DNA from 4 places in the Bacillus sp. JK74 genome. Region 3 is predicted to be linked to each of the others. Evidence: riboswitches for the same ligand, from Rfam matches in the RefSeq annotation. Region 3 holds a riboswitch; each other region holds the start of a gene.
The links. Region 3 has a riboswitch for S-adenosylmethionine ahead of metE (5-methyltetrahydropteroyltriglutamate--homocysteine S-methyltransferase). Riboswitches for the same ligand answer to the same signal wherever they lie in the genome.
Positions count from the first base shown of each region.

Region 1: it holds a riboswitch for S-adenosylmethionine, as region 3 does, so the genes downstream of both, ACWJJ5_RS06530 (phosphoadenylyl-sulfate reductase) here and metE (5-methyltetrahydropteroyltriglutamate--homocysteine S-methyltransferase) in region 3, are expected to answer to the same signal.
Region 2: it holds a riboswitch for S-adenosylmethionine, as region 3 does, so the genes downstream of both, ACWJJ5_RS18125 (2-hydroxyacid dehydrogenase) here and metE (5-methyltetrahydropteroyltriglutamate--homocysteine S-methyltransferase) in region 3, are expected to answer to the same signal.
Region 4: it holds a riboswitch for S-adenosylmethionine, as region 3 does, so the genes downstream of both, ACWJJ5_RS08900 (bifunctional homocysteine S-methyltransferase/methylenetetrahydrofolate reductase) here and metE (5-methyltetrahydropteroyltriglutamate--homocysteine S-methyltransferase) in region 3, are expected to answer to the same signal.

Region 1 covers NZ_JBSJQB010000002.1:396,336-401,589, reverse strand. The annotation lists gene ACWJJ5_RS06550 (dihydroorotate dehydrogenase electron transfer subunit) at 1-429, shown strand, start outside; gene ACWJJ5_RS06545 (dihydroorotate dehydrogenase) at 429-1,364, shown strand; gene pyrF (orotidine-5'-phosphate decarboxylase) at 1,333-2,052, shown strand; gene pyrE (orotate phosphoribosyltransferase) at 2,049-2,681, shown strand; SAM riboswitch class I at 2,783-2,887, shown strand; gene ACWJJ5_RS06530 (phosphoadenylyl-sulfate reductase) at 3,015-3,716, shown strand; gene ACWJJ5_RS06525 (inorganic phosphate transporter) at 3,729-4,793, shown strand; gene sat (sulfate adenylyltransferase) at 4,842-5,254, shown strand, end outside.
Region 2 covers NZ_JBSJQB010000008.1:55,836-61,089, forward strand. The annotation lists gene ACWJJ5_RS18120 (FGGY-family carbohydrate kinase) at 1-1,323, opposite strand, end outside; gene ACWJJ5_RS18125 (2-hydroxyacid dehydrogenase) at 1,316-2,332, opposite strand; SAM riboswitch class I at 2,455-2,547, opposite strand; gene ACWJJ5_RS18130 (molybdopterin oxidoreductase family protein) at 2,694-4,757, shown strand; gene ACWJJ5_RS18135 (hypothetical protein) at 4,979-5,203, opposite strand.
Region 3 covers NZ_JBSJQB010000002.1:671,857-677,110, reverse strand. The annotation lists gene ACWJJ5_RS07715 (MFS transporter) at 1-173, opposite strand, end outside; gene yeiL (transcriptional regulator YeiL) at 255-926, shown strand; gene metE (5-methyltetrahydropteroyltriglutamate--homocysteine S-methyltransferase) at 975-3,263, opposite strand; SAM riboswitch class I at 3,347-3,501, opposite strand; gene ACWJJ5_RS07700 (S8 family peptidase) at 3,641-4,600, opposite strand; gene ACWJJ5_RS07695 (STAS domain-containing protein) at 4,820-5,254, shown strand, end outside.
Region 4 covers NZ_JBSJQB010000002.1:874,732-879,985, reverse strand. The annotation lists gene ACWJJ5_RS08900 (bifunctional homocysteine S-methyltransferase/methylenetetrahydrofolate reductase) at 1-1,787, opposite strand, end outside; SAM riboswitch class I at 1,877-1,999, opposite strand; gene ACWJJ5_RS08895 (YajQ family cyclic di-GMP-binding protein) at 2,100-2,591, opposite strand; gene ACWJJ5_RS08890 (CvfB family protein) at 2,691-3,587, shown strand; gene ACWJJ5_RS08885 (BMP family lipoprotein) at 3,759-4,736, shown strand; gene ACWJJ5_RS08880 (methyl-accepting chemotaxis protein) at 4,733-5,254, shown strand, end outside.

The DNA of each region.
Region 1 (5,254 bases), 280 kb from region 3:
GGCGGAGTGGGGGTTCCGCCTTTGCAGGAACTGTCAAAGCGCCTGACGGAAAAAGGCGTAAACGTCATTCATGTGCTTGGATTTCAATCAGCAAAGGATGTTTTTTACGAACAGGAATGCCGTGCATACGGAGACACTTATGTGGCGACGGCTGACGGAACATATGGAGAGAAAGGATTTGTCACCGATGTCATCCGTGAAAAGCAGCTCGAATTCGATGTCCTGCTAAGCTGCGGACCAACACCGATGCTGAAAGCTCTGAAGCAGCAGTACGGCCATAAAGAGGTTTATCTTTCGATGGAAGAGCGGATGGGCTGCGGCATCGGGGCCTGCTTCGCCTGCGTGTGCCGCACGGGTGAAAGCGATACATCCTATGTAAAGGTCTGCCTGGACGGGCCTGTATTTAAAGCTGAGGAGGTGGCGCTGTAATGTTAGAGGTGAATCTGCCGGGTCTCCAATTGAAAAACCCGATCATCCCCGCTTCCGGATGTTTCGGTTTCGGGAAAGAATATGCCGGATTTTACGATTTATCATGCCTCGGAGGCATTATGATTAAAGCAACGACGAACGAAGCCCGCTTCGGAAATCCGACACCGAGAGTGGCGGAGACAAGCGCGGGAATGCTGAATGCCATCGGACTGCAAAATCCCGGCCTTGAGCATGTGCTCAATCATGAGCTGCCTTGGCTCGAACAATTTGACACGCCGATTATCGCAAATGTCGCCGGTTCTCAGGTGGACGACTATAAAGAAGTGGCCGAGCACATCAGCCAAGCGCCGAATGTGCATGCGCTTGAGCTTAACATTTCATGTCCGAATGTCAAAACGGGGGGGATTGCTTTTGGTACTGATCCCGTCATGGCGGCCGAACTGACAAAAGCGGTGAAAGAAGTTTCCGCAGTGCCTGTGTATGTGAAGCTTTCGCCTAATGTCGCAAACATAACCGAAATTGCCAAAGCGATTGAAGCGGCCGGTGCTGACGGTCTGACGATGATTAATACACTCATCGGGATGAGGCTCGATCTCAAGACCGGACGGCCGATTTTAGCAAATAAAACGGGCGGACTGTCAGGCCCGGCGATCAAACCGGTCGCCATCCGGATGGTATACGAAGTCAGCCAGGCCGTTCAAATTCCGATTATCGGGATGGGCGGCGTTCAGACTGCAGAGGATGCATTAGAATTTCTTCTTGCGGGAGCGAGTGCGGTTGCCGTCGGCACGGCGAACTTCGTCAATCCGTTCGTCTGCCCGGAAATCATAGAACAGCTCCCCCGTGTGCTGCGCCAACACGGCTTTCAATCTGTAAGTGAATGCATCGGAAGGAGCTGGAAACATGAAAAACAACCTGCCCATCATCGCGCTTGATTTTGCATCAGGGGAAGAGACTTTAACGTTTTTAGACTTGTTTGAAAAGGAAAGGCTTTTTGTCAAAACGGGGATGGAACTTTTTTATCAGGAAGGCCCCGCCATCATTCACCAATTAAAAGAGCGGAACTGTGATATATTTTTAGATTTAAAGCTTCATGATATCCCGACTACGGTCAATAAAGCGATGAAGCGGCTGGCCCGCCTCGGCGTTGATCTCGTCAATGTGCATGCGGCAGGGGGCGCACGCATGATGCGCGCGGCCCTTGAGGGGCTTGAAGAAGGCACGCCGGCAGGCAGAAAACGCCCGTCTTTAATCGCGGTGACTCAGCTGACCAGCACTTCAGAGCAGGTGGCGAAGGAAGAGCTTCTGCTGCAAAAGCCGCTGTTAGAAACGGTTGTGCACTACGGCAAAATGGCGGAAGAGTGCGGGCTGGACGGAGTGGTATGTTCGGTCCATGAAACAAAAGCCATTTATGAAGCGGTCCGGCCTTCATTTCTGACAGTCACGCCGGGCATCCGCACGGCCAGTGACGCAGCTGACGATCAAGTCCGGACGGCGACTCCGTCATTTGCGAAAGAAAACGGTTCGTCAGCCATCGTCGTGGGCCGCTCAATTACAAAAGCGGAAAACCCCGTTAAAGCATATGAAGCAATTAAACTGGAATGGGAGGGCGTTCGCCGATGAAACAGGCTATCGCAAAACATCTATTACACATTGAAGCTGTCTTTTTACGTCCGAATGAGCCGTTTACGTGGGCGAGCGGCATTTTATCACCGATCTATTGTGACAACCGTCTGACATTGTCGTATCCAAAAGTGAGAAATGATGTGGCGGACGGGCTCGGCAAACTGCTGAAGGAGCATTTCCCCGAGGCGGAGATGATCGCGGGCACTGCAACGGCGGGCATTCCGCATGCTGCGCTTCTCGCAGACCGTACAGGCGCGCCGATGTGCTACGTCAGAAGCAAACCGAAAGCGCACGGCAAAGGAAATCAAATAGAAGGCGCCATTAAGAAAGGACAAAAAACAGTCGTGATTGAAGACTTGATTTCTACCGGAGGCAGCGTGCTTGAAGCTGCGGCGGCCCTTCAAAGAGAGGGCGCGGAAGTCCTCGGCGTCATTTCCATTTTTACATACGGACTGCCGAAAGCAAAAGAAGCCTTTAAAAAAGCGGGTCTTCCTTATTACTCGTTAACAGATTATGACACGCTGATTGAAGTCGCGCTTGAAAACGGAACGATTCATTCAGCTGACATTGAAAAACTGAAATCATGGAAACTGAATCCCGAGTCAAAAGATTGGTTTAAAAAATAACGACAATAAAAACAGGCCTCAGGGCCTGTTTTATTATTCCTATCAAAAAACTCGGGTTGACTTCTGTTAGAATTGTGCTAAAATTTAGTACAAATCTAAAAAGCTTATCAAGAGCGGCTGAGGGACTGGACCGATGACGCCCGGCAACCTGCGTGTATTGCAAGGTGCCGCATCCAGAAAAATGCACAGCATTTTGAAGATAAGGGCTATACCGGGTCACTGTCTTTCATTCCGCTGGATTGAAAGTTTTTTATATAAAAAAAAGATTGAGGGATAAGACAACCGGCAGAGAACAACAGCTGTTTGATTGTCTCCGGGAGGAGGAAAGAAAAAATGCTAACGTATGACACATGGGAAGAGCCGGCGATTACATTTCCGGAAGACGATTCCTATAAAGGCGCGCTGTCCGTTTTAAAATGGGCATACGGCCACTACGGAGACCAGCTTGTTTACGCGTGCAGCTTCGGGATTGAGGGCATCGTCCTGATCGATTTAATTTCTAAAGTAAAGAAAGACGCGGAAATCGTGTTTCTCGATACGGGTCTTCACTTTAAAGAAACATATGAAACGATCGAAAAAGTGAAAGAACGTTACCCGGGGCTGAACATTATCCTGAAAAAGCCCAGCCTTACTCTTGAGGAACAGGCCGAGGCTCACGGAGATAAACTGTGGGAAAGAGAACCGAACCAGTGCTGCTACATCAGAAAAATTCTGCCGTTAAGAGAAGCACTCGCAGGGCATCCGGCATGGCTGTCCGGCCTTCGCCGGGATCAAGGGCCGAGCCGGGCGAATACGAATTTCCTGAATAAAGACGACAAGTTTCAATCGATTAAAGTATGCCCGCTGATCCATTGGACATGGAAAGACATCTGGAGATATACTTCCAAGCATGAGCTGGATTACAATATCCTCCATGATCAGGGGTATCCGAGCATCGGCTGTGAACCGTGCACTTCACCTGCGTTTACCGCGGAAGATTTGCGGAGCGGCAGATGGAACGGCATGGCGAAAACCGAATGCGGACTGCATGAATAAAGGAGCTGCCCGATGGAATTAGCCGCTATTTTATTCTGCCTGTTTTTTGCCATGAATATCGGAGCCAGCGGAGCCGCGGCATCAATGGGAGTCGCTTACGGGTCCGGCGCCGTTAAAAAGAAAACATATGCGCTGATCATCTGCGCGGCCGGAGTCCTGTCAGGGGCGGTTATCGGCGGCGGTGAAGTCGTTAAGACGATCAGTGGCGGAATCATTCCCGAACAAACCATTACGCTCACCATTGTCTGCATTATAATCGGAGCGGCGGCGCTATCGTTATTCACGGCGAATGTGCTCGGCATTCCGCTGTCGACGAGTGAGGTCACTGTCGGGGCGATTGTCGGTGTCGGCGTCGCGTACAAAGTATTGTTTTTACAGCATCTTTTGGTCATCGTGATTTTTTGGGTGCTCGTACCGTTCGTCGCGTTCTGTTTCACCTTTCTCGTATCGAAGGTATTCAGTTCTCTGAATATTCGAGTCATTTCGAAACGGAAACAGAAGATTTTAGGGATTGTGCTGCTTTTTGCGGGGTTTTGGGAAGCTTTTTCAGCCGGAATGAACAATGTCGCAAATGCGGTGGGCCCTTTGGTGGCTGCGGGCGTACTCAGCGTGTCAAAAGGAACGCTGTACGGAGGCATCTTTGTCGCTCTCGGCGCTCTGCTTTTAGGACGTAAAGTGCTTGAAACCAACGGGAAAAAGATTACGAGATTTTCAGCCGGAGAAGGCATACTGCTTTCAGGAACCGGCGCGGGGCTTGTCATTATCAGTTCCGTCTTCGGTCTGCCGGTCCCATTGGCGCAAGTCACATCATCATCAATTATCGGTATCGGAATGGCCAAAAACGGGCCGAACGTTTTTCATAAAGAAGTCGTGAAAACGATGCTCAAAGTTTGGGTCGTTTCGCCGTTTTTGTCACTGTCGATTTCGTATCTGCTTGTCTCCCTGCTGTTAAAAGGAGATTACTATTCCATCTTTATGATGGCCAGCGTGCTTTTGGCAGCTGGCGGAGCCGCCAGTCTGATGAAAGCCATCCGAAAAGAGAAACGCTCTGTCCATGAACAAGGCGGGGGCATTTAACTATTAATCTGAGTTTATTTATCTGTTAACTGGGAGGAATCATGTATTATGAGTTTAGCACCGCACGGAGGAACATTAATTAATCGGGTGAATGAGCAGTATGATCTTACATCCGTCCACAAAGAAATTGAGCTTGATTTGATTTCGTTCGCTGATTTAGAGCTGATCGGGATCGGGGGGTACAGCCCGATTGAAGGATTTTTCACAGAAAAAGATTACGTGTCAGTCGTTGAAAATATGCGTCTGGCATCAGGGGTTGTCTGGTCCCTGCCGATCACGCTTCCGGTCGATTCAGAAAAAGCGGCTGAGCTTGCCGTCGGCGACACGGTGAAACTGACTTACGGCGGAGAAACATACGGTGTCGTCGACATCGAAGATATTTATACGCCGGATAAACAAAAAGAAGCCGTTCACATATATAAAACCGATGATGCCGCGCATCCGGGCGTGAAAAAATTATT
Region 2 (5,254 bases), on a different contig from region 3:
TTCGTTGCAAATCATCACCGCTCCCATTGCGGATGCCTGGCTGAACCCCTCTCTCTTATAGATTTTCTTTTGAAGAAGGTTAGCAAGAAACTGCGTCAAAGCATCACTTTGGAAACCGCCGCCGCACACCTTCACATAATCTTGTGAAAAGGAAGCCGCCTCTGTTAACGTCTCATAGTTCCATTTGATTGAAAAAGCGATTTCCAGCAGTGCGGCTTTAACAAAATGGGCTCTGCTTAAGTTTTGGGACAGGGGAGCGTCAAATATAAATCCGCCTTTTGCCAGTGCGTTTTTCTCAGGCGATAAATAGGAGCCTAACGCAGAAATACAGGCATGATCATGTTTCGGCAGACTTGCGATTTCCCGTTCCATGACGCTGTAGGATTCATTCGGATAAAAAATGGATTTTAATTTTTGATAATTGAGTCCTGTTACACCCGGATTCGTTTCAAGAAGCCATTGACCTTCTTCTGTATGGCAATTCAGCCATGCATTCTCTAAACTTTCGGTTCCGGTCTCCGCTGTTATCTTTGTAATCGGCGTCGTTGTGCCGGATACGATGACGATATCTCCCGGCTTTGCATCTGCACTTTTGATGGCAAGCTGTGTGTCTCCCCCGCCTGCAATCACAGGCACTCTTTCAGAAAGACCGAGCACCGCCGCTTTCTTAAACGTTAACATTCCGACAACCGCCCCAGATCGGACGAGTGAAGGAAGAATGGCAGAAGGCACACCGAAGATGTTGCATAATTTCTCTGACCACGCCTTTTTCCTTACGTCAAACAGCAGTGTTTCAGCAGCCTGTGACGGTTCATAGCTTAAAATTCCGCTCAGCTCAAATGTCACCCAGTCACTGACGCTAGTGATGCACTTCACTTCTTTCCATAAAGACGGCTGTCTGGCTTTTAATCCGACAAGTTTCATGGCGGAAAATAAAGCGCTCGGAAGGCGTCCGGTTTGCTGATGCACTTCTTCTGCCTCAATCCCGCCTTCCCATTCACGCCCTCTGTTATCAATGTTGGGCAGACCGAGAAATGCCTTTTTATCTTTATTGATCAGAACGATTCCCTGCCTCTGGCTTGTTGAGGTGATTCCGATTAATGTAATATGAGGGCTCTTGGCAATAGCCTTTCTTGCCATAGCGCTGATTTGCGTCCATAACCCTTCCGGTGAGAAATATCGTCCGTCCGGATAAAGCGGATCCGTCACATATTCGATGTCTTCCCTTTCAAGCGCGGTCACTTCGCCGCCGGCAGTCACGACCGCAACTCGCGCATTCCCCGTCCCGATGTCAAATACAAGGTAGCCTTTTTGTTCAGCCATTACAGCCTCCTCCTTCCGTTTCAAGTTCTCTTTTGTTATAAAGTTCACGTATTGAGCAGGTTTGATCTTGTTTCCATTTGAAAAGCGCTTCATTTAAAATCTTCACATGATGATCTTCCACTTCAAATGTTGCGCCCGCTAAATGGGGAGTCGCGAACACATTCGGCAAAGAGATCAAATCATAATCAGAAGATTCAGGCGGTTCATGATAAAACACGTCAAGGATCGCTCCCTTAATCCGCCGTTCTTTCAGCACCCGCAGCAGCTCTTCCCTGTCTGTAACCGCCGCTCTTGACGTATTGACAAAAACAGCTTCCTGTTTCATCAATTGAAAGTGCCGGGCGCCGATAAGGCCGATGGTTTCTTCTGTGCGCGGCAAGTGAACGGAAACAATATCACTTTCAGAAAATACCCGTTCAATCGTCGTTTTTTCATACTCCCGGTTTTCATGACGGACAAATGGATCATAGTAAAGCACCTTGCAATCAAAAGCGGCCAATAGCCGGGCGATTCTCTGTCCGACAGCTCCGAAACCGATAAGGCCGACTGTTTTCCCCGTCAGCTCATTTCCTCTGAATTTGACGTAAGCCTGCAAATAATCACCATTCCACTTTCTGTCCTTCAGCCACTGATGGGAAGAATACGTATGACGCAAAAATGAAATCACATTTCCGATAAACATTTCAGCAACGGCCTGGGCATTGCGGGCCGGTGTAAAGAAAACGGGGATTTTTCTTTTAGTCGCCGCCGCAATATCCACATTAGACGGCATTCCTCTGCAGACACCGATAAAAGCGGAATCCGGCAATATGTCAATAACACGCTCAGACACCTCATCAAGTTCAGTAATAAGCCCCGACGCGTTTGTCTCTTGAATCATTCGGATCAATTCATCTTCCCGATAGGCCCGGCCGTGCTTCTTCCACGGCCGGTGCACAGTCCGGCCGAACAGCTCAGTCAGCTCCTTCAGCCCCTCGTCGTGATATGGCGCGGTAATTAAAACCGTCATGGTGCAAAACATCCTTTTCACATAAATTTTTTCATAAAAAAAATCTCTTTCCTCAAAGAAGGAAAGAGATTCATATACCGTCTTTATCCGCTTGAAGCGCACAAATATGTATAGACCATTCTTTCCTATCTTTCAAGCATACGCTTGCTGGAATTGGCACAATAAATGTTGCCGAGGTTTCATAGGGCCAGTCCCTCCACCTCTCTGGATAGAAAATAAAATGATGAAATTGTCAGGCTGTTTAAAAGAATAAACTCATCATAGAAAAGTCTTTCCGTGATGTCAACACTTTTTTCTGAATTGACGTTCGATTTTGAAATGTTATAATGCTTACATTATAAACAAAGAGGAGAAATGGGCTATGAATTCTGCTGCAACACAGCCGAACGGGGTCTTTAAGTCGGTGTGCTCCCTAGACTGTCCCGATCAATGCGGCTTGCTTGTGACAAAAAAAGACGGAAAAATCATTAACATTCAGGGAGACCCCGATCACCCGGTCACATCAGGGAATATTTGCAACAAAGTCAGACACATGGCTGAGCGTATTTATGATGAGAAGCGCGTAACCGTTCCGTTAAAACGGATCGGTAAAAAAGGTGAAGCCGCGTTTGCGCCTATTTCCTGGGAGGAAGCAATCAATACGATCAGTTCGCGCTGGAAAGAGCTTATTGCCGAAGAAGGAGCGGAAAGCATTCTTCCGTACAGCTTTTACGGCAATATGGGAAAACTGGCGGCAGAGGGAATGGACCGCCGTTTTTTCCATCGTCTCGGAGCGAGTCATCTCGAACGGACGATTTGCAGCAAAGCCGGATCTGAAGGTTATAACTATACAATGGGAGAAGGAGCGGGTACTGATCCGGAGGAGACCATACATGCAAAGCTCTTTATTTTTTGGGGGATCAATGCCGTCAGCACGAATATGCACCAAATCATGATTGCTCAAAAAGCCCGGAAAAAAGGGGCTAAAATTGTCGTTATCGATGTACATAAGAACCAAACCGGCCGGCTTGCCGATTGGTTTATTCCCATTCGCCCAGGCACAGATGCCGCACTCGCCCTCGGTATCATGCATGTCTTATTCGACGAAAACCTTCACGATGAAGCATTTCTCACAGAATACACCGAAGGCAGTGAAGAATTAAAAGCGCATGTTAAACACTATGATCCGGAAACGGTTTCTTCTATTACAGGCATTAAAGCCGACGATATCAGACGCCTTGCGAGAATGTACGGGGAAACCTCCCCTTCCCTTATCAGGATTGGAAACGGCATTCAGCACCATGACAATGGCGGAATGATCGTCCGCACCGTCGCCTGCCTTCCGGCTGTTACAGGACAGTGGCTCAACACCGGAGGAGGCGCAATCAAGCACAACAGCGCGGTATTAAACTATAACAGACAAGCGCTCCAGCGGCCTGATCTGCTTTACGGCCGGAAGCCGCGATCATTTAATATGAACAGGCTCGGAAGCGTTCTTTTAGAAACAAAACCGCCCGTGCGCTCCCTGTTTATTTACGGTACGAATCCCGCAGTGGTTGCGCCGGAAGCGAATAAAGTCAGAAAAGGCCTGCTGCGGGAGGATTTATTTACAGTCGTTCACGATTTATTTTTAACGGAAACCGCCAAATATGCGGATATCGTGCTCCCTGCTTCATCCGCTTTTGAAAACACGGATTTTTACACGTCTTACTGGCATCATTTTATTCAGCTGCAAAAACCGGTGATCGAACCCTACGGGGACAGCAAATCGAATACGGAAGTGTTCCGTCTGCTTGCCGGAGCAATGGGATTTACCGAGCAGGAGCTTCAGGATTCCGATGAAGAATTAATCAGACAGGCGCTGGACTTTCCCGACAATCCGTATATCGAGGATATTGATTACGAGGCGCTCTCATGCCATTCCTTTATGAAAGCCAAACGGAAAAAACCGCTTTTTCCGGGAAAGCTCAAGACACCGAGCGGAAGAATTGAATTATATTCGGAAAAGATGAAACAGGACGGTTATCCGGCGCTGCCGACACACATCCCTCTTGAGAGCGATGACGATTTTCCGCTTTTATTTGTCCCGGGACCGAATCATAATTTTTTAAATTCGACATTTTCAAATAACGAAAAACACGTAAAACTGGAAAAAGCGCCAAAACTTTTTATTCATACAGAAGATGCTGTACGCCGGAACATAGAAGACGGAGAAACCGTTAGAGTTTGGAATCACCGCGGAGAGTGCGAATTGACTGTTTCGGTCGGCGAACAGGTGCTTCCCGGCGTTGCGGTGAGCCAAGGTCTTTGGGCCGATATGGATGATAAAAAACAGCTCGTCAATTCACTCACGCCCGATCGGCTGGCGGATATGGGCGGAGGTGCTGTTTTCTTCTCCGGAAAGGTGCAGGTGGAAAAGCTCAGCAATCAAAACCGTCCGCAATAAACGCCCGGCGGTTTTGCTGAAGGCTGAATCCTTCGGCCGGCTTCACCGTATAAAAAATGATTACGTTTATTGGAGGTTTGGATATATGACATTCCGCATATCACGAGAAACGGAAAGCGGTATGTGCAGAAGACGGCATTAAGAGAATGGCTGACTTCCATGCTGGAAAAAGAATAACAGCTGCTATGAAAAGCGGGAAGAGTTTTTTCTCTTCCCGTTCATTAAGATTTTCCGCCCTGCCTCTCTTCAACCCCAAACATACGACAGATATCGTTCTTACGTAACGAAACATCCCCTTCTTTAGATTTCAAATAAAACCCTTTCTTATATAACCGTATGACTTCCTCATATGTAAGCTCATGACGAAGGAGCGCCATTAAACGCCCGTCTTTTTCATCTTGTTTATTGAACCATTCATACCGTTCTGACCAGTTCACTTTCTGCATGTCAAACACCTTCTCACTTTGAATTAATGCCCTTTTCGCATTTATTATACT
Region 3 (5,254 bases):
AAAAATAATGTGGAAATCCCTCTTGCCGCCAGGCCCAGACTCATAATGAAACTGGCTTCGGATACGGAAACCCCTTTTATATGCACCATCCATCCCGTCCAATAGGGCAGAAAAACACCCCATGTCATAAAAAAACAAAAAAAATGCAGACTCATCCAGCGATATGCTTTCATTCCCGTTCCTCCTTTCATTGGCATGTTATCATGTAAGGACATAAAGACAATATGAGATATCTCATATTTTTGGGGTGGACGATGGAAATTTATAAAGGCGAGAAAAAGCGGCATCAGTTAAAAAAACACTCAATCGCGCATTTATTCTCTTTCCCCGCTGAAGAGTTTATGGAAGTGCGCGAATATGAGCGGGACGAATGGATTATTCAAGAGGGCAGGAGACCTGACTTCCTGTTTTACGTGATTGAAGGAAAAGCGAAAATATATGTAACCCACCAAAACGGGAAAGTCTCTTTAATTAATTTTATCAACAAAAATGATTACATCGGAGAGATGGAACTATTACATGAAGGGTATTACACAAAAGGAATTCAAGCCTCAGCGAAGACTGTTTGTTTTGCTCTGCCTATTTACCGCTGCCGCGCGCAATTGCTGCAGGATGCGAAATTCCTGCGTGAGCTGGCTAAGTTTTTAAGTGCTAAGGCAACGCTTATGGCTTCGAAATATTCACAAAGTCTGGCGTTCCCGCTTGAAAACCGGCTTGCTGATTTTATTTTGCAGACGGCTTATAAAGGGGTTTATAAAGAGAAGCACGTAACGGTCTGTGATTATTTGGGTGTATCTTACCGTCATCTCTTGCATGTGCTGACGCAATTCTGCCAAAAAGGGTATTTGCAAAAAGAGGGGCGGGGCTATCAAATGAAGCAGTATGATTCATTGTATGAACTTGCAGAAGCGCTGCAGAATAAGTAGCATGCCCAGAAAAAACAGCCACCCGCAATTTACGGATGGCTGTTTTCATTATACAAGCTGAGCTTGTTTTTTTCGTGCCTGTTTCGCGGCGTCGACCATATTTTTTAATGCCGCAACGGTTTCTTCCTGCTGTCTTGTTTTCAGTCCGCAGTCCGGGTTTACCCAGAAGCGGTCAGTCGGACACACTTCAAGCGCGTCATCAATAATTTGATAGATTTCTTCAGTTGCCGGCACACGCGGGCTGTGAATGTCGTATACACCGAGTCCGAGGCCTTTCACGTAAGGATGTTCTTTCAGGTACTCTAAAAATCCTCCGTGGCTTCTGCTGTGTTCGATTGTAATGACATCCGCGTCAAGATCATTGATCGTATCTACGATATCTTCAAAGTTGCTGTAACACATATGCGTATGAATCTGCGTCTCGTTTCGCACAGAAGATGTCGTTAACCGGAATGCTTCTGCGGCCCAAGTTAAATATTCATCCCAATCCTGCGTTTTTAACGGAAGTCCTTCGCGGAGCGCGGGTTCATCCACTTGGATAATCTGAATACCGGCATCTTCAAGCGCTTTTACTTCTTTTCTGAGCGCAAGCCCGATCTGGAAGGCGATTTCTTTTCTTGAAATATCCACACGCGGGAATGACCAGTTTAAGATGGTGACAGGTCCCGTCAGCATGCCTTTCATGTGTTTTTCAGTCAGCGATTGGGCGTAGACCGTATCTTTTACCGTCATCGGTTCGATAAATTCGACATCTCCGAAAATGACAGGCGGACGTACGCAGCGTGAACCGTAAGACTGCACCCATGCATATTTCGTAAAGGCGAATCCGGCCAGTTTTTCACCGAAGTATTCGACCATATCCGTCCGCTCAAATTCTCCGTGAACGAGCACGTCTAAGCCGATTTCTTCCTGAATGTCAACCCAGCGCTTCGTTTCCGCATTAATAAAGGCTTGGTACTGTTCATCCGTCCAATCTTTTTTCCGCCATTTTTGCCGTGCGCTCCGCACCTCGGCAGATTGAGGGAAGCTTCCGATTGTCGTCGTCGGCAGAAGAGGAAGACCGAGTGATTCATTCTGCAGCGCCAATCGTTCTTCAAAGCTTGCCGGACGGGAGAAGTCTTTTTCCGTCAGCTGATTCAGCTCTTCTTTTTGAGCTGAGTTCGCTCCTGTTGCGAATGCTTTTAAAGCCTTAAGTGCCGCTTTTGATTCTTCGATCTGCTCATTGACGGCCGCTTTGCCGGACAGAAGCCCTTCTTTTAAGACGCCGAGTTCCGCCAGTTTTTCTTTAGCGTATGACAGGCCGTTCAGCAAATCCTTTTCAAGATGCTCGTCAGGGTGTTTCGCCACCGGCACGTGCAGAAGACTGCTTGAAGGCTGAATCCATAACTCCTCAACATCAGCGTGGCTGAGGATATCCAAAGCTGCATCAAGGCGTTCTTCAACATCGATTTTCCAAATGTTCCGGCCGTCGACCACACCGGCTGCCAGCACTTTATCTTTCGGGAAGCCGTGCTTTTTCAATTGCTCAAGGTTTCTGCCTTTATCATGCACGAAATCAAGTCCGATTCCTTGTACAGGATAAGAAACGAGTTCTTCATATGCATCAACCGAATCGAAGTATGTCTGCAGGAGGACATTCAGTCCTGAAAGCTCTTTTGTGATCGCTTCATAGAGGTCTTTGGCGGCGCGGACATCTTCAGAAGAAGCTGTCACAAGGGCAGGCTCATCAATCTGAACCCATTTGACGCCTTCTGCTTCAAGTTCTTTCAGAAGCTGCACATAAAGAGGAACAAGGCGTTTTTGAATCGCTTTCGCTTCTGATTCTTCGTATCCTTTCGCAAGCGTGACGAATGTATACGGACCGACGATGACAGGTTTCGTTTCCGCTCCGAATTCTTCTTTGATCCGGCGGTAGTCATCAAGCTGTTTATTTCTCGTCAGACGGAATTCAATACTTTCGTCATATTCAGGAACGATGTAATGGTAGTTGGTATTGAACCATTTCGTCATTTCACTGGAAACGGCGTCTTTTACACCGCGGGCAATCGCAAAGTATGTATCAACGGGATCCGTGATGCTGCGGAATCTCTCCGGAATCCAGTTAAAGCTGACGGCGGTATCAAGCACATGGTCATAATGGGTGAAATCAGAGACCGGCACGATATCGATATGTTGGTCAAGCTGGGTTTTGACAGCTGATAAGAATAAGCCGTCAAGCTCTTTAAGAAACGTTTCTTTATCAGTGTTTCCTTTCCAATAAGCCTCAAGTGCTTTTTTCCATTCTCTGTTCAAGCCGATTCTCGGAAAACCGAGGTTCGAAGTTTTGATTGTTGTCATTAAGTCTCCTCCTTTAAGTGAGATGTAACAAAAAAGCCTCTTTCTCATGAGAGAAAGAGGCTTTAACTTCAAAATGCAAGCCTCTCTTATCTCTCAGATCACGTCTGATGGAATTAGCACCGTGCCTTATGAGACAATTGTCTCGGCGCAAAAATCACGCGCCCCATTTCACAATGGAATTACGGTCGGTTGCTGTTGGGGTCAAAAGGCCAATCCCTCGCCCAACTCTCGATAAGAGAAAGTATTTCAATTTTTTTGAAAAGTTACATCATTTGTTGGTTATCTTATCAGCTTATTCAGATCACTGTCAATAGAAAATCTCACAATTTAAAAATTGGTGATGTGACAAACTGATCAATCATTATACGAGAAAAATATCAGAAAGACAGCAGCTGTGCCTGTTCGGCTCTTTCCATCAGCACTTCAGGTGCGTCTAAATACAGAAATCCGTTCCCGGCCAATGTTTTGGCGATGTCCAAAGGAAGGGTCCGCCGCACGAGCTGGGCGTAGACTTCAGCCTCAGAAAGCGTCCGCTGAAACGCGTCCTGTTCAAGCCCTTTTATTAAGGCAAGCGCACCGCTCACATGCGGGGCGGCCATTGAAGTGCCCGTCAGCTTCCCGTATTTATGGTTGGGAAGGGTGGAGAGAATATTTTCTCCCGGAGCCACCAGGTCAATCTCTTTATTAGCGTTTGAAAATTCAGACGATTTACGGGCGATTGAGACTGATCCGACTGCGATTACTTCGTTGTAAGCGGCCGGATATGACAGTTCCTCTGTACGCTCGTCTCCGTCGCCTTCGTTTCCTGCCGCGCAAACGACCAGAACACCGCTGTTTACCGCATTTGTGACGGCTTCTTTCAATTCAGGCACATCGTTCGGCCCGCCGAGTGACATGGAAATAATGTCCGCCTTTTGTTCAACGGCGTAGTTGATGCCGTTAATGATCCATTCGTATTTGCCGCTGCCGTTTTGACCGCCGAGAACTTTAACGATTAAAAGGCTTGCTTCCGGCGCGACACCCGAAATTCCGCCGTTTGAATCATTGGCGGCAATCGTTCCGGAAACGTGTGTCCCGTGTCCGTTGTAATCGGAAATCACGTCTTCTTTGCCTCCGTCATCATCGGTGAAGTTTTTCCCGCCGACAATCCGGTCTTTCAAATCAGGATGATTGATGTCGCAGCCTGTGTCAAGCACCGCGATTTTAATATCCTTGCCTTTAAACCCTTTTGCCCACAACTCTGGCGCCTTAATCACTTTAATCCCCTCAGGAAGCTCGTTCACATCCATGATCTGTTCATCCGTGACATAAGGAATCAAATGCATTTCACCATTCATAAAAAAGCCCTCCTTTTTTATGCTTGCGAGTGGATACAAGGGTGTTGCTACTATTTTATGGCAGAGCATGCCGGCCGGAAAGAGTCATTTGAAGCATTTTCATAAAAAAGGCGTAATCTATCGTACTAAAAAATTTCAAATAAATGGATAGTTTAACAGCTTTCATTTTCATTCATGACCCGCTGACGCTATAATTGGAAATGGGAAAGGAGAAGAGATATGAAGATAAGTGAAGCATTATACAGCTATTTTTCAGAACAAGTGGATCAAATTGCGAAAGAGTGGATCGAAACGATGGAAGATTCGGATCCTAATTCGATTTATTCTTTGACAAATCCCGTCATCACAGAAGAACTGACGGAGCAGGATAAAGAATTTTACCGGCATATTAATAAAATGTATATCATGCCGGAAAAAGAATTTTTAGAAGAGTTCGAGCGGTGGGTGATTGAGCTTGCGAAAGACCAGAAGCATCTGGATACTCCCGTCCAGTATGTGGTCCGTGAATTCATGAGAAACCGGAGACTATACATCAGTTATTATGATGCGTTTGCCGATAAACATGAATCTTCGTTTGCTCAGGGAGAAAGGAAGAAATGGGAGAATTTAATTGCACAAGTATTTGATTTTACGATTTACACGTTTGTCGATCAT
Region 4 (5,254 bases), 200 kb from region 3:
AGCTCTGATGTCAAATCAGAACGGAGAAACGGGGTGATTAAATAAATTCCGTTAAACAGTTCGCACGCCGTGTCGAGAAGCGACTTGGCGATGGCGAGGCCTTCGGCTTTCTGCTTTTGCTTGTCTTCGCCGGCGAGCGCCATTTTTTCCCGGATGCTGTCTGACAGCTTAATGCCCGGGATTTCATGATGAATGAACTCTGCGTTGCGGCTGCTCGTTAACGGCATAATTCCGATATACACCGGTGTTTTGAGATGTTTCGTTTCATGATGAATGTCAATGAGCTGCTGCTCGGAGTAGACAGGCTGGGACACGAAGTAGTCAGCTCCGCACTCGATTTTTTTCTCCAGCCGTTTTACTGCTTTATCAAGATGGCGGACATTCGGATTAAATGCTCCGGCTACGGAAAAGTTCGTTTTCTTGCCGAGCGGTTTCCCTGATAAAGAAATGCCCTCGTTGAATTGTTTAATCAGCCTGATCAAGTCAAAGGACGTTAAATCATAGACGGAGGTAGCCCCCGGAAAGTCGCCGATTTTTGAAGGATCACCCGTGATGGCTAAAATGTCGGTGAGCCCGAGCGTATCCAGCCCCATTAAATGTGACTGAAGGCCGATGATGTTGCGGTCTCTGCATGTAATGTGAACGAGAGAACGGATATCAAGGCGTTCTTTCAGCAATGAACCGCAGGCGGCATTGCTGATCCGCGGTGTCGCCAATGAATTGTCGGCGAGCGTCAGCGCTTCTATGCCGGTTTCTTTTAATTCAGCCGCCGCTTGCAGAAATTTGTCAAAATTCAATTTTTTCGGCGGATCAAGCTCTACGATAATTGACCGTTTTTGAGCGGCGATTTCGTTTAAACCAGGCTCGGTCCGTTCATTCCGGACGGAGATGATTTCTTCTTCCCGTCTGATTTTCACTTCTTTATCAGTGACGGGAGAAAGTCCGCGGACCGCTTCAGCCATGGCTCTGATATGGTTTGGCGTCGTACCGCAGCAGCCGCCGATAATGCGCGCGCCCTGAGTGCGGAACTGTACGGCGCTCTCCCGGAAATAGGCATCGTCCGTATCATAAACAAGCCGGCCTTCTTCTAAAGACGGAAGGCTGCTGTTCGGATAGACCGATAAATAAGCGTCACGGAAAATCGGCACTTCGGTGAGCGCTTCAATCATGTGGTACGGGCCGAGCCGGCAATTGATTCCCGTTATGTCAGCGCCGAGATCGGCAATTGACCTGAGGGCTTCCCGAAGCGGCGTTCCGTCCTGCAGCACGCCCTGTTCGTGCATGGATACGTTCAGCATAATCGGAAGTTCCGTTTCTTTTCTCGCTATCTTCAGCACTTCGCGCGCCTCTTCTAAATCATAGTATGTTTCCAGGAGCAGACCGTCCGGCTCTTCGTGAAGCAATAAATAAAGCTGCTCCCGAAAGCTGCGTTTAATCTCCTCCAGGCTGTAGGCGTTTTTGTTAAAGGTGCGGATGCCGCCCATCGTTCCCAATACATAAGCGCCGTCTGAGGAAGCGCGCGCGATTCTGACCGCCTCCTGATTGATTTTTTTCGTTTCATCCTCAAGTCCGTATCTTGAGAGCTTAATAAAATTCGCGCCGTACGTATTTGTCTGGATGATGTCTGCCCCGGCTTCGACGTAAGCCTTATGTATCCGCTTGATTTCCTCGGGCTTTGATACGTTCAGTTCCTCAAAACATCTGTCAATGCCGTAGGAATAGAGGAGAGTGCCCATCGCGCCGTCTCCGATTAAAATCCGTTCTTTTAAGTCTTGTAATAGTCCCATTGTTTGCCTCCTTCGTCACATTCAGCAAGGAAAAAAGAGAAATAAAAAAAGTCTTCTTAAGAAGAAGACTTTGTAATCATTTGTCTCTCTTCTTATCTTCCAAGCTGTTTTTAGCTTGCTGGATTTAGCACCTTGGTCATGGTTTGGGTTAAACCATTACACCGGTTGCTGAAGCGTCGTCGGGCCAGTCCCTCGGCTTCTCTTGATAAGAACGTTCATATAATTGTCATGGGTTTCCAAAACTTAACTGTGAAAATCCCTTTCTCCAAATTTACCGAAAATAGAGACAATAATCAATAGGAATCACATAATTTATCTAAAATTAATAAATTGAACGTCAATCGGCAGGTCTGCCCCGCGGACGGCTGCAATAATCTGCTGCAGATCATCTTTATTTTTTCCGGTGACGCGCACTTGGTCGTCCTGAATCTGAGACTTGACCTTCAAGCCGGAGTTTTTAATCACCGCGTTGATTTTTTTGGCGCTGTCTTTATCAATGCCCTGTACAAGCTTCGCGCGCTGGCGCACCGTGCCCCCTGAGGCATTTTCGATTTTGCCGTATTCAATGTTTTTCGTCGGCACGTCCCGTTTGATCAGCTTGCCGCTCAGCACATCTTTGAGCTGATTCAGTTTAAACTCGTCATCAGAAATCAGGACAAGTTCTTCCTTTTCTAAAGTTACATCGCTTTTCGATCCTTTAAAGTCATAGCGCGTGCCGATTTCTTTCAGCGTCATCTGAATCGCATTCTGCACTTCGGGAAATTCAACTTTGGATACAATATCAAAAGAACTTTCTTTTGCCATGAGAAAACCTCCTATAACATTTCACTTATGAGTTGATTATAGTAGAATAAAGAGAAATGTCCAACTGCATAAAGCATGAATTTATGCATATTGGAAAAAATGAGAAAAACATCAGCCCCATACGGGCGAATCAGGAAGGACGATAACATGAGACCAGGGCAGCAGCTCACGCTTAGTATAGATCACCAAACCGATTTCGGTTATTTTTTAACCGACGGCGAGGATACGGTTCTTTTACATAACAGTGAAATTACAGAGGATATTGAAGACAGAGATGAAGTGGACGTATTTATTTACGTCGATCATCAGGAAAGACTCGCGGCGACGATGAAAAAGCCGCTCATCAGCTTTTATGACTACGGATGGGTGGAAGTGACGGACGCTGTGGAGGATATGGGCGTATTCGTCGACGTCGGTCTGTCAAAAGACGCGCTCGTCGCAACGGAGCACCTGCCTCCGTACAAATCCGTCTGGCCGCAAAAAGGCGACAGACTGTATTGCATGCTGAAGGTGACAAGCAGCGGACGCATGTTTGCCAAGCCGGCGCCTGAGGATATCATCAGTGAATTATTTACGGATGCAGAGGAAGACGTCATGAATAAAGACCTGACAGGCACGGTGTACAGACTGATCGCATCAGGCTCTTTTCTGATTACCGATGAAGGCATCCGCGCGTTTATTCACCCTTCAGAAAGAAAAGAAGAGCCGAGACTCGGCAGCCGCGTGACGGGGCGTGTTATCGAGGTGAAGGAAGACGGCTCCGTCAACATGTCCCTGCTGCCGAGAAAGCAGGATGCGCTTTCGGTTGACGCGGAGGAGATTCTGACCTATCTGAGATCAAGAAACGGCGCGATGCCTTACGGAGACAAAAGCGATCCTGACGATATCCGCGAACGGTTTCATTTAAGCAAAGCCGCCTTTAAGCGGGCGCTCGGGCACCTGATGAAAAACGGCAAAGTGTATCAGAAAGACGGCTGGACATACGAAAAACAATAAATTTTCTGCAAAAACATCGGTGAACCAAAACCGGTGTTTTTTATTTTCTCAAAAGCTCCTATATCCCTCATTTGTTTATCACCCTGCCGAACATACATATTTTATTGAAATAAAATATTCTGACATCCGAACCGATATATAACTATAGAAAAAAACAAAAGGAGAGTTTCAATGAGAAAAATGGCGATATTTGCGGCTGTACTGCTGCTTGCGCTCAGCACGGCGGGATGTGCCGGCAAATCCGAGGGGGCGGCGGCCGAAAAAACGAAAACAATCGGCATCATGCTGACAGACAACGGCCTCGGCGACCAATCATTTAATGATTCAGGCTTTCAAGGATTGATGAAAGCAAGAGACGAGCTCGGCATCACATTTGATTACAGAGAAATAAAAGACACCGGTACGTACGAAAAAGGACTGACCCAGCTTGTCCGGGAAGGCAATGATCTTGTTGTGGGGCTCGGTTACAGCATGCAGGCGGATTTAGAAAAGGTCGCCAAAAAATATCCGAAGCAGCGGTTTGTGCTGATTGATTCTGTATCAGGACTGGATAATGTCACCTCCGTCACGTTTAAAGAGGATGAAGGAAGCTTCTTAGCCGGAGCGCTGGCGGCTATGACGAGCAAAACCGGCACGATCGGATTTATCGGCGGTTCAGATGCCGACGTCATTAAACGGTTTAAGAAAGGCTATCTGAAAGGCGCGGAATCAGTCAAACCGAACATCCGCGTGCTGTCGGAAATCAGCGGTACGTTTGATGATGATAAGCTCGGGAAGCGCATCGCCCAAAACATGATCCGAAAAAAAGCCGATGTCCTGTTTACGGCGGCCGGCTTCACGGGTGTCGGCGCACTGAAAGAAGCGGAGGCGCGAAAAGTATACGCCATCGGTGTTGACAGCGATCAATATTACACCGCCGAGCACGCCGTTATCTCTTCTTTAGTGAAAAACGTCGACCATGTCATCTATGAATTGGCGAAAGATTTAAAAGACAACAAGGAGATCAAAAGCGGTGAGATCGTTTATGGACTGAAGGAAAACGGCATGGACTTAGCCAAGATCAGAGTTGTCAAAAACGCAGGCGGGCTGACGAAAAAGATCACGGATATGAAAAACAGTCTGATTGAAAAAGGAGGCGATCTGAAGTGACATTACGGACAAGGCTGCTCGTTAACGCAGCCGTTACGATGATTTGCTTCGCCGCCGTCATCGGCTTTACCATCGTAAACATGATGAAGATTCAGGCTTCAAATGAAGATGAAGTGGACGCGCTGTTAAACGTCCAGGAAGCAAAAGCCGACCTTAATACGTTAAAAGAAAGCATCACCGGCTATTCCTATACGCTCGCAGACGCCCAGAAAGAAGATGTACGAAGCTATATGAAAAGCAGCTCAGACAAACTGGCGGCGCTCAAAAAAACGATGAGGGACGATGCGGACAAAGCCGCTTATGACAAACTCGCCAAAAAATACGAATCATGGCAGGCGGAGGCGGACGCTGCCCTTGATTCGAAAAGCCCGGCTGAAGCGACAAGGACGGCGGCCCGCATCAACGGTCTCCTGAATGATATTTATATGCTGAATCTGAAAAGCCGGGATCACTATGAAGACATGCAGAAGCAGACGGCTGACCAGATTCAGTTTATCGTTTACAGCGCAGCCGTGCTG